DNA from 3 places in the Rhodococcus sp. F64268 genome. Region 3 is predicted to be linked to each of the others. Evidence: riboswitches for the same ligand, from Rfam matches in the RefSeq annotation. Region 3 holds a riboswitch; each other region holds the start of a gene.

Region 1 (4,277 bases), on a different contig from region 3:
CTTGACCCAATCGGTTTCGAGCGCTTCCCTGCCCAGTTGCGCGGTGAGGACCGCCTCCTTCGCTCCGCGGCACCCCGCGGTGTTCGGCAGCGGCGCGATCCCGAGCCGAACCAGCAGGTCCAGCACGCCCGTTCCGGACGTCGCGTCGACCCGACGCATCGCCACGGTGGTCAGTTCGGTACCCGAGGCAACGAGCGCGTCCTCGAGCACGGCAAGGTTCGCGGCGCCTCCCGTGCCGGTGATCAACCGGGACGAGAACGATCTTCCGGCGATGGTCAGCGGGGGCAGGTCATGCCCCGGGTCCACCCGCGCGAGTGCGTGTTCAGCCACCCTGCACCGCCGTGAGGATCTCGACCTGCGCGCCCTTGCCGATTTTCTCGCTCCAGCGCCCCCGGGGGAACAACACCCCGTCGACGGCGACCGCGATGCCCTTCTCGGGCAGTCCCATCTCCGCCAGCAGGTCCGTCATGGCCGGTTCGTCTGCGAAGTATTTCTCCTCACCGTTGACGGTGATACCGACCGAAATCTGATTCGTCATCGCACGCTCTCCTTCGCGAATCGTTGGGGATCTGCATGTGCCACCTCGGCGAGCGGGTTGTCGGCGAGTTCGGCGAGCACCGCGTCGACCGTGACCGCGGTGAGCAGGATTCCGTTGCGGCCGTGCCCGGTGGCAGCAATCACCCGATCCGACAATCTGCCGATCAGCGGCAGATTGTCGGGGGTCATCGGGCGCAGCCCCGCGCTCGCCTCGTGCAGTTCGTACTCACCGATCGCGGGAAACAGCATTTCGGCGTCGGCGATCAGGTCTCGCACTCCCGCGACCGTGACCTCGGTGTCGCCCGCTTCGTACTGGGTCGCTCCCACGACGATCCCGTCGGCGCGCGGCACCAGATACGCGGGGCGTCCGTGCACACTGCCGCGCACGGTGTGCCGCGGCGGCGGGGTCGCTCCGGGTCGCACGCGCAGCCGCAGGATCTCACCTTTGACCGGCCGGACCGGAAGGTCCGGCCACAGTCGCGCCGATGCGCATCCCGCAGCGAGCACGACGCGATCCTCGGACAGTTCGTCGAGGTCGCCGACGGAAGCCTGAACGAACTGCACACCCGCTGCGACGGCAGCGCGATGCAGCGCTTCGACGAGCCTTCTGTTGTCGACGGACAGTTCGGTGGGGGCCAGCAGGCCGAGCCTGATCCGTGGCCCCAGCGACGGTTCGAGATCACGGATCTCGGCGCGTGTGAGGATGCGCATCTCGTGGCCCTGCTCCGCGACCCAGGTTGCGATCGTGCGCAGGTCGGCGGCGTCCGCGGCGTCCAGTGCGACCGTCAGCGATGCACCCGCAGTGAAGACGTCGATGCCGGTCTCGCGTTCGAGATCGTGCGCGAGTGCGGGCCAGCGCTGCAGCGAGGCCGCCCCTAGATCGAGGACGCGTTCTTCCCCGGGCCACCCCTCCGACAACGGTGCGAGCATTCCGCCCGCAACCCAGGATGCGCCGGTGCCCGGAGCACGATCGTGGACGGTGACCGTCCATCCCGCACGGGCTGCACGCCACGCGACGGCCAGACCGATCACGCCACCGCCGATGACCGCTACTGTCGACACGACATCCACCTCACTCCCTGCGCCGGCATGATCCGGTTCAGGTCATAACGGTCGGGGCCGGCAGGCCCCCTCTCAGCCCCGCGATCCCCGGGACTCCCGTGTTGTCACTTTCGAGGTAGAGGCTACCGTCTTGTCCGTGACGACCTATCCGACCACCTACCGCGGCAGCCATCCCGACCCCCGTGGGCGCCTCGCGACCGCGCGGTTGTACCTGTGCACCGATGCCCGTCGCGACACCCGCGATCTCGCCCGGTTCATCGAGGAAGCCCTGGTCGGCGGCGTCGATATCGTGCAGTTGCGTGACAAGGACTCCGCCGGTGAGAAGAAGTTCGGCCGCCTGGAGGCCGGTGAGGAACTCGCCGCACTCGAGGTGATCGCCGATGCGTGTGCACGCCACGGTGCGCTGTTCGCGGTCAACGACCGCGCCGACATCGCGCTCGCCGCCGGCGCCGACATCCTGCACCTCGGGCAGGGCGACCTACCGGTGAAGCAGGCACGGAGGATCCTCGGCGACGACATCGTCATCGGCCGGTCCACGGCCAGCCGCGCCCAGGCCGTGCTCGCCGACGGCGAGGACGGAGTGGACTATTTCGCGTCCGGGCCGGTGTGGGACACCCCGACCAAGCCGGGGCGCACGGCGGCCGGACTCGACGTCCTCCGGGAGGTACACGCTTCGCATCCGCAGCGTCCGTGGTTCGCGATCGGCGGTGTGGATCTCGAACGTCTCCCCCAGGTGCTCGACGCGGGCGCCCAGCGCATCGCGGTGGTGCGCGCGATCACGAAGGCCGACGACCCGCGCGCTGCCGCCGCAGCGCTGAAGGCTGCGCTGCCCGTCTGACGCCCTACAACCAGCCCAGTACTGCCGACGGAGACAGTGCCATGGTGCCGTGCGGCAGACGCTCACGTAGTCCTCGATCGGCGGTCACCACTACTGTCACGGCCGGATCGAGCGCGGTCGCCGTAGCGGGAACAGCGGAAGTATCGGGTGTGTCTGCCGCGGCAAGCCGCGCGAGTTCGTCGTCGCCACTGCCGTCCGCGGTATGCACGCGGGTACGGTCGTCGACGACGATCGCGCTACGCGCACGACCTTCGAGGACCGCCTCGACCCGTGACACCCACCCGAACGTTCCGTCCGGAAGTTCGACGGTGCGTGGGAGCGCCGCCGCGATGTCGGCGAGCAGGGCGCCTGTCGCGCCGGGACGGTCTCGCCACCATCCGGACGGCCCAGTGGCTCCGAGAACGTTCGCGGTGTCGAGCAGCATCCGCACCGGACGGGTGCGCAGAGCAGACCACGCTTCGGCGAAGCCCGCATGCAAAGGCATCGATTCGACCTCGTCCTCGCCCACCCACCGCAATTCGGTGCTCTCCCCGTTCATGGTGGTGTCGAGCGGTGCGGGCGCATCGGCCACCACCGTCGTGTAGGACCACGAGCCGAGCTTTCCCGAGGTGACCCGTTCGGCTCGTACCGCGACCGACGTACTGTCGATTCCCGCTTCCTCGTGAGCCTCGCGAACTGCGGCGTCGACTGTGGATTCGTGACTGTCGCGGGCGCCACCCGGTAACGCCCAGGTACCGCCCTGGTGGCTCCACACCGCGCGGAGCTGGAGCAACACCGCAGGGTTCCCGTCACTTCGCGGTGCGCGGAGCAGCAAACCCGCAGCACCGTGCACGCCCCATCGGCGTCCTCCGTCCGGCCCTACCGCCCAGCCGTCCCCATCACCGCGCATCGAATCCACCCTCCTCGCCCTCGGCCGTCACGAGGGCACGACATCCCCATTCGGGGGCCGGGTACCGGCACTTTCGAACTCCGGTCGACCTCCGACGATGTGGACGCCTGCCAATACGTCCTATCGAACTTATATGCTCGCCACAATCGGGTTGCTCGAGGAAGGGATTGTGCCGTGAACGTGCGCATGCCCCCTCCCATCGATTCCGTCGGCGGCTCGGGAGGCTCGGCCGAGGATCATGACGGGCCGCGTGACCGCAGCGACGGAGCACGTGAGTGGTTCCGGTCGACACCGGCCAAACTGATTTCGCTCGGGTTGGTACTCGCAGTTCTGCTGGTGATCTCCGGGGTGGCATCCGCGCAGGTCGCCAGTAGCCGGAAGGCCACCCATGACCGCCTTCTGGCAACAACCGAGCCGCTCGCGAACGCCGCCCAGAACCTGTACAGCGCGCTGTCCATCGCCGATGCGGCCGCCGTCACCGGATTCATCTCGGGTGGGATCGAGCCTGCCCCGGTGCGCGACCGCTATGTCGAGGCTGTTGCGGAGGCGTCCGGGCAGCTCGTGGTCGCCGCGGCCGGGCTCGCAGAGCAGGACGAACTCGGCGCAGTGAACGTTGCCGCGATCGCGCGCATGCTCCCTATGTACACGGGGCTGATCGAAACCGCCCGCGCCAACAATCGCACCGGCAACCCGGTCGGCGCCGCGTACCTGGCCGAGGCGTCGAACATGATGCAGACGTCGATGCTGCCGGTGGCCGAGGAGTTGCATACGCAAGGCGTGATCGCGGTGAACTCGACCCAGCGCGCCGCGGTGGCCCCTCCATGGACTGCGATCGGGCTGCTTCTGGTCACCGTGGCGGCGTTGTGTGCAGCACATGTCCTCGTGAGCCGAAAGACCCGCCGCACTCTCAACCCGGGTCTGATCTTCGCGATCGGTGCAACCGGTACGTTG
Region 2 (4,277 bases), on a different contig from region 3:
GGTGCGATCAAGCGCTGTGCCACATACGTGAGCAGGTACAACACCAATGACACTGTCGCGGTGACCAGTACCGCGGCGAGCACCAGATCGGTGCGGAACGAATTCTTCTGGATGGCCATGTAGATGCCGAGCCCCGATGTGGCGCCGACGTACTCCGCGAACACCGCGCCCACCACGGCGTAGGTGATGCCGATGCGCAGCGAGGTGAAGAACCGAGGCAGCGCCGAGGGAAGACGCACGTACCGGAACTCTTGCCAGCGAGTGGCTCCCATACTGCGCAGAAGTGCCCCGGCCTCGCGATCGGTCGCGGCAAATCCCTCGATCAGGCCGATCGCCATCGGAAAGAAGGTGGCCAGCGCGATCACCAGAATCTTCGGCAGGAGACCGAATCCGAACCAGATGATCATGAGCGGGGCAATTGCGATGATCGGCAGTGTCTGCGAGGCGACGAACAGCGGCACGAATGCTCGCCGTAGGAACGGCGAGAAATCGACCGCGACTGCCAGTAGCCACGCCACGGTCAGCGACACCACGAAACCGACGAGTGTGACCTGCAGTGTCGCAGCGGCGTGCTCGGCTATGGCGATGCGATGTGCCCACCCCTGCTGCAACACGCGCGTGGGGGACGGCAGCACTTGCGGGCGGATTCCGCTGACCATCACGTACAGCTGCCATGTCGCGACGAGTGCCACCGCGACGACCGTCGCAGGAAGTACACGATCGATGCGGCGTCGGAGCGGGGAGTTCCGGGTAGTCGTGACCCGGATCCGGGCCCCCGCGGGCTCAGGGCGTTTGGTAGTCATCGGTGAGGTAGGTCGACCAGTCGGGCTCGGTGGTCAGCCGCGCGCCGTCGGTACCGGTGAGTAGCCCCTGCTCGTACAGGAACCGGGCGTACCCGGCCCATCTGCTCGCGTCGAGGGTCCCGACGCGTCCCTGGTCGTCACGCATGAAGTCGGCGGAGAGCATCCGCTGACTCTCGAAGACGAGTTCTTCGTTCGAGAACGTACCCGGGTTGGCGTCGAGCAGCGCACGCGCGCCCCGATCGGGATCGTCGGCAGCGATCTCGTAGCCACGCTGCAGTGCTTGCACGAACGCGCGACCACGATCAGGGTTCTCGGCGAGCCAGTCCTCGTTGCCGTTCACGACGATCGCGTACTGATCGGGGAAGCCGTAGTCGGTGTAGTCGAAATAGCGCATCGGCAATCCACGATGCTCCGCTTCGAGTCCCTCCCACGCCAGATACGAGACGGTGAAGTCCGCGGTACCCGAGTAGACGGCCTCGTACGCCGACGTTCCGAGAACGATCTCTTCGAACTCGCCTTGTCCTCCGTCGTTACGGATGACCTGCGCCAGCGTTTCCGAGACGCCCGGGTCGGCGAACCCCGCGTAGATCCGGCCGTCGAGATCGGCCGGTCGCGTGAGATCGTCGCGGTCGGACTTGACGGCTATCGCTGTCGCCCAATGTTGTAGCGGGGCGAGGACCGCAACGGTATGTGCTCCCGCGGCGCGTGCGAACGTAGCCATTCCATGGGTCGAGATCCCGAACTCCGCATTGCCCGCGTCGACGAGAGTGTCGGGTGACGCGTCGTTGTAAGGAAGGATCTCGACGTCGAGCCCGGCGTCGTCGAACAATCCTTCCTGCAGCGCCACGTACAGACCGGTGTGGTTGGTGTTGGGAGTCCAGTCGAGTGCGAACCGGATCGTGTCGTCGGAACCGCCACCGGCGCACGCGCTGACTGCGCACAGCGTGAAGATGGCGGCGGCGAGCGAGACGATCCGGTGCCGCAGCGTCACGATGCGGGCCACGGCTGCGTGTTCAGGGCGGTGTCCCAGAACAGCAACTCGTAGCGGGTCGCAAGCGTGAACGCGTCGATCATCGCGTCGCGTTCGGGCTCGGTGGCCGCGGCCCCTGCAGCGTCGACGAGGGTGCGTGCGGTGGCGACCGAATCCTGGAATCCCTGGTCGTCATAGGTTGCGACCCATCGCGCGTAGGGGTGGGCCGGGTCGGCAGCAAGCACAACAGCTGCGCTGGACGCAAGGTCGCGGCACACTTCGGCGTAGATCCAGAAGCACGGCAACACCGCGGCGGCACCCACCGGATACGGCTCGGTCGCGACGGTCGCCGTCAGATACGACACGTAGCCGAGGCACGCGGGGGAATGCGCGACAGGATCGTCGTTCGCGGGCAGTACACCCCCGGTCAGGAGTTGCCGATGCAGCGCCGATTCTTCGGTGGCAGCCGTCGCGGAACTCGTGGCCCAGAATGCGCCGGTGACAGGATCCGGCGCCTTGGCGGAGAGCAATGCGAGCGCTTTGGCGTATCCGGCCAGGTAGAGCGCATCCTGCTCGATGTAGAAGCGGAACGACTCGAGCGGCAATGTGCCGTCGCCGAGGCGGCGCAGGAACTCGAGGTCGTCGATGGAGTCGCGCAGAACCTTCGTGCGGTCCCACAGGACATCGGTGAAACGGTCGGTCGGTGAAGCGTGCGCAGGCACAGTCATCCCGAATCATCCCTTCGTCAGCATTACCTGATCAGGTTCGACGGGTGTGATCTCAGCCCCGCTGTCGCGAAGCACCCCGTGTCGGTCGGAGGCGACGATAGCACCTCGGGCGGGCCGTGGGCGCCGCTGCCGATGGGTACGTTGGGATGCGAGAAGCTCACCGGGAGGTCATGTGGACGCCGAGACGCTCATTGTCGGATGCAAGTACGGCGACGCCCGCGGGTACCGCGACGGCGCGGTGTACTCGTGGAAGGGGATCCCGTTTGCGGCCCCGACCGGCGGCGACATAAGATTCCGCTCGCCGGAGAGTCCCCGGCCGTGGTCGGGCGTGCTCGACTGCGAGCAGTACGGTCCGATCGCTCCACAGAGCCCGAACAGCCCGATCGGAATCTCGTCCGAGATGTCGATCGGGGAGGACTGCCTCTCCCTCAACATCTGGGCGCCCGAACCGGACGGCGAGAAGCGTCCGGTGATGGTGTGGATCCACGGTGGTGCGTATGTCATCGGCTACTCGGGTCAGAAGATCTACGACGGGCGTGCGCTCTGTGAAGCGGGGAACGTCGTGGTGGTCACCCTCAACTATCGCCTGGGTGCCCTCGGATTCCTCGATCTGTCGTCCTTCTCGTCCGCCGACGACACATATGAGTCGAATCTGGGTTTGCGAGATCAAATTTCGGCGCTCGAGTGGGTGCGCGACTGCATTGCGGACTTCGGAGGCGACCCGGATAACGTCACCCTGTTCGGCGAATCGTCCGGTGGGGGCTCGGTCACGACGTTGATGACGGTGCCTCGTGCGGAGGGGTTGTTCCATCGGGCGATCGCGCAGTCGCCGCCGGCGACGTCGGTATACGGCCGTGAGCGTGCGGCGGTGGTCGCCGAGCGGTTCCTCGGGATCCTCGAGGTGTCTCCGGCTCGGGTGGGGCGTCTCCGGCAGATGCCCTTCGAGCAGCTCGTCGAGGCGGCCGAAACCGTGGTCGGGGAGATCCCCACGAAAGTTCCGGGCACCTTGGCCATGACGCCGGTGGTCGATCGCGACCTCGTGCCCAAGTACCCGGTCGCGGCATTCCAGAAAGGCCTGTCGCACCGGGTGCCGCTCATCATCGGTTCGAACAAGGACGAGCCGTCGATCTTCCGGTTCATGAAGTCGCCGTTGATGCCGGTCGACGATTCGTCCGTGCGCGCCATGCTGGAGGCGCTTGCGAAGGACCGCCCCGATCTCGAGCCCGCGCGGCTCGCCGAGATCGCCGCAGCGTATCCCGATCTGCCGAAGCCGAGCGGGGCGATGGCCTTGTCCCGCGACGCCGGGTTCCGGATGCCGGTGTTGTGGGTGGCGGAAGCGCACTCCGAGCATTCCCCCACGTGGGTGTACCGCTTCGACCACGCAACGCCGATGCTCAAGGCAGCGCGGATCGGTGCCGGGCACGCAACCGAATTACCCTACGTATTCGGTAATTTCGGCACGCTCGGTCGAGATCCGAGTTTCTGGCTCGGTGGGCGCAAGAGTGCGATCGAGGTGTCGGGCCGGATCCAGCGACGATGGTTGGCGTTCGCGAAGCACGCGGTTCCTGCCGCACTGGACGCGTCGAAGCACTGGCCGCAGTACGAGCCGCGTGAGCGGGCCACCCTACTCATCGATGCACGAGACACAGTGGTCGCAGACCCGGAGGGCGCAATGCGTGAGGTGTGGGGCGCGCAGGTGATGGGTTTCTCCTGAACCGGGCCGGTGGCGCAGTCTTGACGTCGTTGAACGCGTGTGCAACCCTTGGAACATGCGTT
Region 3 (4,277 bases):
CTCGTCGCCCTGGACACTCCGCCCGGCCTCGTTGCGGCAGCTTCGGCGAACAACCTCGACGAGGCATTCGTCGCGCTCACCGGAAAAGAACTGGAGGACACCGTATGAACACCGGCACCGAGATCCGGCGGCCCGGTCTCGCAGCGTGGCTGACGCTGATCGCGTGCGAAGGGAGGATGGTGGCTCGCGACACTGCGGGTCTCGTCGTGCCGATCGGCCTCCCGCTGTTGATCCTCGTCATGAGTGCGTCGTCGGCGAGCGGCGAGATTGTGATCAACGGACGGTCGGCGCTCGATGTGTACGTCCTGCCGCTGGTGTTCACGATCATCATCGCCACGATCGGCGTCATCAACATGCCGAGCTTCCTCGCGTACTACCGTCGCACGGGGATTCTGCGCCGGCTGTCGGTGACGCCGGCGTCGCCTGCGATGGTCCTGGTGGCGCAGGTCGTGGTGAGCGTGCTGCAGACCCTGGTCGGGCTCGGTGCGGCGCTGGTCGTCGCGATCGTCTTCTTCGACGCCCGTCTGCCTGTGCACCCGGGCACTGCTTTGGGTGTCTTCGCGCTTTCGATGGCGGCGATGTACGCGGTGGGAATGATCGTCGCGGCGATCTCCCCGACCCCGAACTCCGCGGTGGCGATCGGTCTCGTCGCGTTCTTCGCACTCGGCGCAACCGGCGGTTTGTTCGGCAGCACCGATTCACTCCCGGATCCCGTTGCCGCGGTGGGACAGTGGCTACCGTTCGGCGCCTCGACGCAGGCCATGTCCGCGGCGTGGGCCGGAAGTCCGGCCGATCCGGCCCATTTCGTCGCGCTCGGCGTGGTGATCGTGACCGGTGTTGTCGTCGCGGCGGCGCTCTTCCGGTGGGAGTAACCGCGTGACGATCATCGGTTCGGTCGCGCTCACGGTGTTCGTCGTGGTCTTCCTCGTCGACGGGTGGACTCGTCCTGGCTATCACCCGGTACGCCAGCCCGTCAGTGCGCTCGCACTGGGCCGCCGGGGCTGGATCCAGAGCACCAACTTCATCGTGTGCGGTGCGGTAGTGGCCCTCGGATCCGTCGGCGTCGCCGATGTATTCGGCAGCGTGTTGCTCGGTGTGACGATCGGAGTGTTCGGTGTCGCGCTCGTAGTGTCGGGACTCTTTCCGATGGATGCGATGCGTGGATATCCGCCGGGCACACCGGACCGGACACCGACGGAGTACACGCGACGCCACAAGATTCACGACCACGCGGGTGCGGTCGTGTTCGCCGCACTTCCAGCAGCGGCGGTCATCGCGGCGTTCACGGTCCCCGGCACGGTGTGGACATGGTTGTCGGGCCTGACCGCCGTCGCGCTGAGCATCGGCTTCGTCGCATTCGGTCAGGCGTGGGAAAGCGACGCCCGCTCCGCCGGACTTGTGCAGCGGATCGTGATCGCAGTGGGCTGGGCGTGGCTGGCGTTGCTGTTCGCCCGTGCCGGAACGTGACGCGCTCCGTCGTTGCCCGTGCACACTGCTAACCTGGCGTTCGGAACTCGACACGGGGTGCCGGAAACGGCTGAGACCACACCCGTAGAACCTGATCTCGATCATGCGAGCGAAGGGATGCCGAGTCGGCAACAGGCCAGTGGACCGATGCCGTCTGCGTGTCCCTCGTTCCGAAGGGAAGGCGCCACAATGGCTCTCGTCACAACGTCACTGCAGAATCGGATCGTCCTGATCACCGGCGCAGGCCGCGGGCTCGGCAGCAGCATCGCGCAGGCCTTCGCGGACGAAGGCGCATCGGTCGTGGTGAACTACCGGCGCAGTGGCAACGCAGCACGGGCTCTCGCCGAGAGCATCGGCCCCGAACGAGCACTTGCCGTGCAGGCCGATGTCACCGACCGCACGCAGGTACAGGCCGCGTTCGACCGGGCGCGCGAACACTTCGGACGTCCGGTGACCACCGTGGTCAACAATGCCCTTCCCGACTTCTCCTTCAACGGTGACGCCCGCGACAAGGCCGACGAGATCGGCTACGGCGCGTTCGCGGCACAACTCGAAGGCATCGTCGGTGGCGCGGTGAACACGATCCAGGCCGCCCTGCCCGGCATGCGCGAAGCGGGCGGCGGCAGCATCGTCAACATCGGGACCAACCTGTTCCAGAACCCGGTCGTGCCGTACCACGACTACACCGCGGCGAAAGCAGCCCTGCTGTCGACGACCCGCACCTTCGCCGCGGATCTGGGCCCCGAAGGCATCCGGGTGAACATGGTGTCCGGCGGACTCCTGCGCACCACCGATGCATCGTCCGCGACACCCCCTGAGGTCTTCGATCTGATCGCCGGGTCCACCCCGCTGCGTGCGGTGACGACGCCGGAGGACTTCGCCGCCGCCGTGCTGTTCTTCGCGTCCGACTGGTCGCGCGCGGTCACCGGGCAGAACCTCGTCGTCGACGGCGGGCTGGTGATGGACTGATGACGGGGCGCACTCTGCATCTGGGCGCATTTCTGTACGGTGTCGGGCATCATTCTTCGGCGTGGCGGCACCCGGACTCCGCCGCGGAGCGCATCGGCGACATCGCCTACTTCGAAGAACTCGCGCGCATCGCCGAACGCGGTTGCTTCGATGCGGTGTTCTTCGCCGACGGGCACAGCGTGAACACCGCGTACACGGCGGGCACGACGTGGTTTCTCGAACCGCTCACGGCGCTGTCTGCGATGGCGCGGGCCACGGAGAAGATCGGCCTGGTCACCACGGTGTCCGCAAGCTTCTACACGCCGTTCCACGCGGCCCGCATGCTCGCCTCGCTCGATCACATCAGCGGTGGACGCGCAGGTGCCAACATCGTGACCTCGATGTTCGACGCCGAAGCCCGCAACCACGGACTCGAGTCGCTACCGGCCCACGCCGAACGATACGGAAGGGCGGAGGAGTTCATCGACGCGATTGTCGCGCTGTGGGATTCGTGGGACGAACACGCGGTGATCGCGGACCGCGCTGCCGGGCGTTTCCTCGATGCCGACGCGATCCACCCGATCGAACACCACGGCAGACACTTCCGCGTGGACGGCCCGCTCACGGTGCCACGCTGCCCGCAGGGACGCCCCGTGTTGTTCCAGGCCGGGTCCTCGGACACCGGACGCGATCTTGCAGCACGCCACGCCGAGGCGGTGTACTCGGTCGCCTGGGATCTTCCGGCAGCGCTCGAGTTCGCTACCGACCTGCGGGCCCGCACCGCCGCCGCGGGACGTGATGCCGCGTCGATCGCGATACTGCCCGGTCTCGTCACCTACGTCGGCCGCACCGACGACGAAGCCCACGCGAAGAAGGCCGCATTGGACTCCCTTCTCGATGTCGAGGGCGCGCTCGCCCAGCTCGGGTCCTTCACGGGACAGGACTACACCGGTCATGCTCTCGACGCTCCGGTTTCGGACCTGCCTCCCATATCGGAGTTCACCGGCCCGCAGGGGCGATACTCGACGGTGCAGCGAATCATCGAGACGCAACGTCCCACGCTGCGGGAGCTGCTCGGGTTTCTCGCTGCGGGCGGCGGTCACGCCACCATGATCGGAACGCCGGAATCGATCGCCGACCGTATCGAGGAATGGTTCGTCACCGGCGCCTGCGACGGCTTCAACCTGATGTGCCCTGCCTACCCGGATTCTCTCGACGACTTCGTCGACCTCGTGGTGCCGGAGTTGCAGCGTCGCGGCCTGTTCCGCGCCGAGTACCCGGGTAGTACCTTGCGTGACTCACTGGGGCTGGAGGTACCGGCTCTACCTCAGCGGCACAGTGTGGTTGCCGGGTAGCTCACGGAGAATTGTTCCGGGTCCGAGAACGACTCATCGCGATGCGTCTTCCGTGATGGTGTGGCCCGAGCCGAAATCAGGACGCGTGTCGGTGGGGTTCTCGAGGAGATCGGCGACGCCTGCCGCGAAATTGGGGCATGTCGCGATGTCGTGAGCGCGGCATTCGAGTGCATGCAGTGTCATCTCCCGGGAGCGGGCCATCTCCGCCATCCGCCGCTCCAGGTCGTCGAGGTGCGCGGTGAGCACCTCGCGCCGCTCGTCCGTCTGCCCTGCCAGCAGGACATGGATCTGGTCGAGGCTCATTCCGGCGGCCTTGCTCCTGATGATCACCGCCACCCTGGTGACGTCGGCGTCGCGGTACCGGCGGCGCCCTGCGCTGTCGCGGTCGGGTGCGATCAGCCCGACGTCCTCCCAATGCCGCAATACATGCGTGGCGAGGCCGAAGCGCTCGGCCACCTCACCGATCGTCCAGATCACAGTTGACTTCATGTCAACATGAAGTCGCAT

What was found. A riboswitch is a leader RNA that binds a small molecule or an ion and turns the genes downstream of it on or off. The one in region 3 is predicted to bind thiamine pyrophosphate.
Region 1: it holds a riboswitch for thiamine pyrophosphate, as region 3 does, so the genes downstream of both, thiO (glycine oxidase ThiO) here and MWU77_RS02325 (3-oxoacyl-ACP reductase) in region 3, are expected to answer to the same signal.
Region 2: it holds a riboswitch for thiamine pyrophosphate, as region 3 does, so the genes downstream of both, MWU77_RS17845 (TenA family protein) here and MWU77_RS02325 (3-oxoacyl-ACP reductase) in region 3, are expected to answer to the same signal.

The regions. Positions count from the first base shown of each region.
Region 1 is NZ_JALKAI010000002.1:267,137-271,413, forward strand. Features, by position in the region: gene MWU77_RS05755 (thiazole synthase) at 1-330, opposite strand, end outside; gene thiS (sulfur carrier protein ThiS) at 323-538, opposite strand; gene thiO (glycine oxidase ThiO) at 535-1,599, opposite strand; TPP riboswitch at 1,595-1,709, opposite strand; gene thiE (thiamine phosphate synthase) at 1,736-2,437, shown strand; gene MWU77_RS05775 (NUDIX hydrolase) at 2,442-3,326, opposite strand; gene MWU77_RS05780 (hypothetical protein) at 3,501-4,277, shown strand, end outside.
Region 2 is NZ_JALKAI010000007.1:120,163-124,439, forward strand. Features, by position in the region: gene MWU77_RS17835 (ABC transporter permease) at 1-803, opposite strand, end outside; gene MWU77_RS17840 (ABC transporter substrate-binding protein) at 784-1,806, opposite strand; gene MWU77_RS17845 (TenA family protein) at 1,791-2,501, opposite strand; TPP riboswitch at 2,494-2,590, opposite strand; gene MWU77_RS17850 (carboxylesterase/lipase family protein) at 2,674-4,215, shown strand; gene MWU77_RS17855 (TetR/AcrR family transcriptional regulator) at 4,271-4,277, shown strand, end outside.
Region 3 is NZ_JALKAI010000001.1:485,926-490,202, reverse strand. Features, by position in the region: gene MWU77_RS02340 (ABC transporter ATP-binding protein) at 1-108, shown strand, start outside; gene MWU77_RS02335 (ABC transporter permease) at 105-872, shown strand; gene MWU77_RS02330 (DUF998 domain-containing protein) at 877-1,467, shown strand; TPP riboswitch at 1,511-1,602, shown strand; gene MWU77_RS02325 (3-oxoacyl-ACP reductase) at 1,657-2,436, shown strand; gene MWU77_RS02320 (LLM class flavin-dependent oxidoreductase) at 2,436-3,770, shown strand; gene MWU77_RS02315 (MerR family transcriptional regulator) at 3,804-4,259, opposite strand.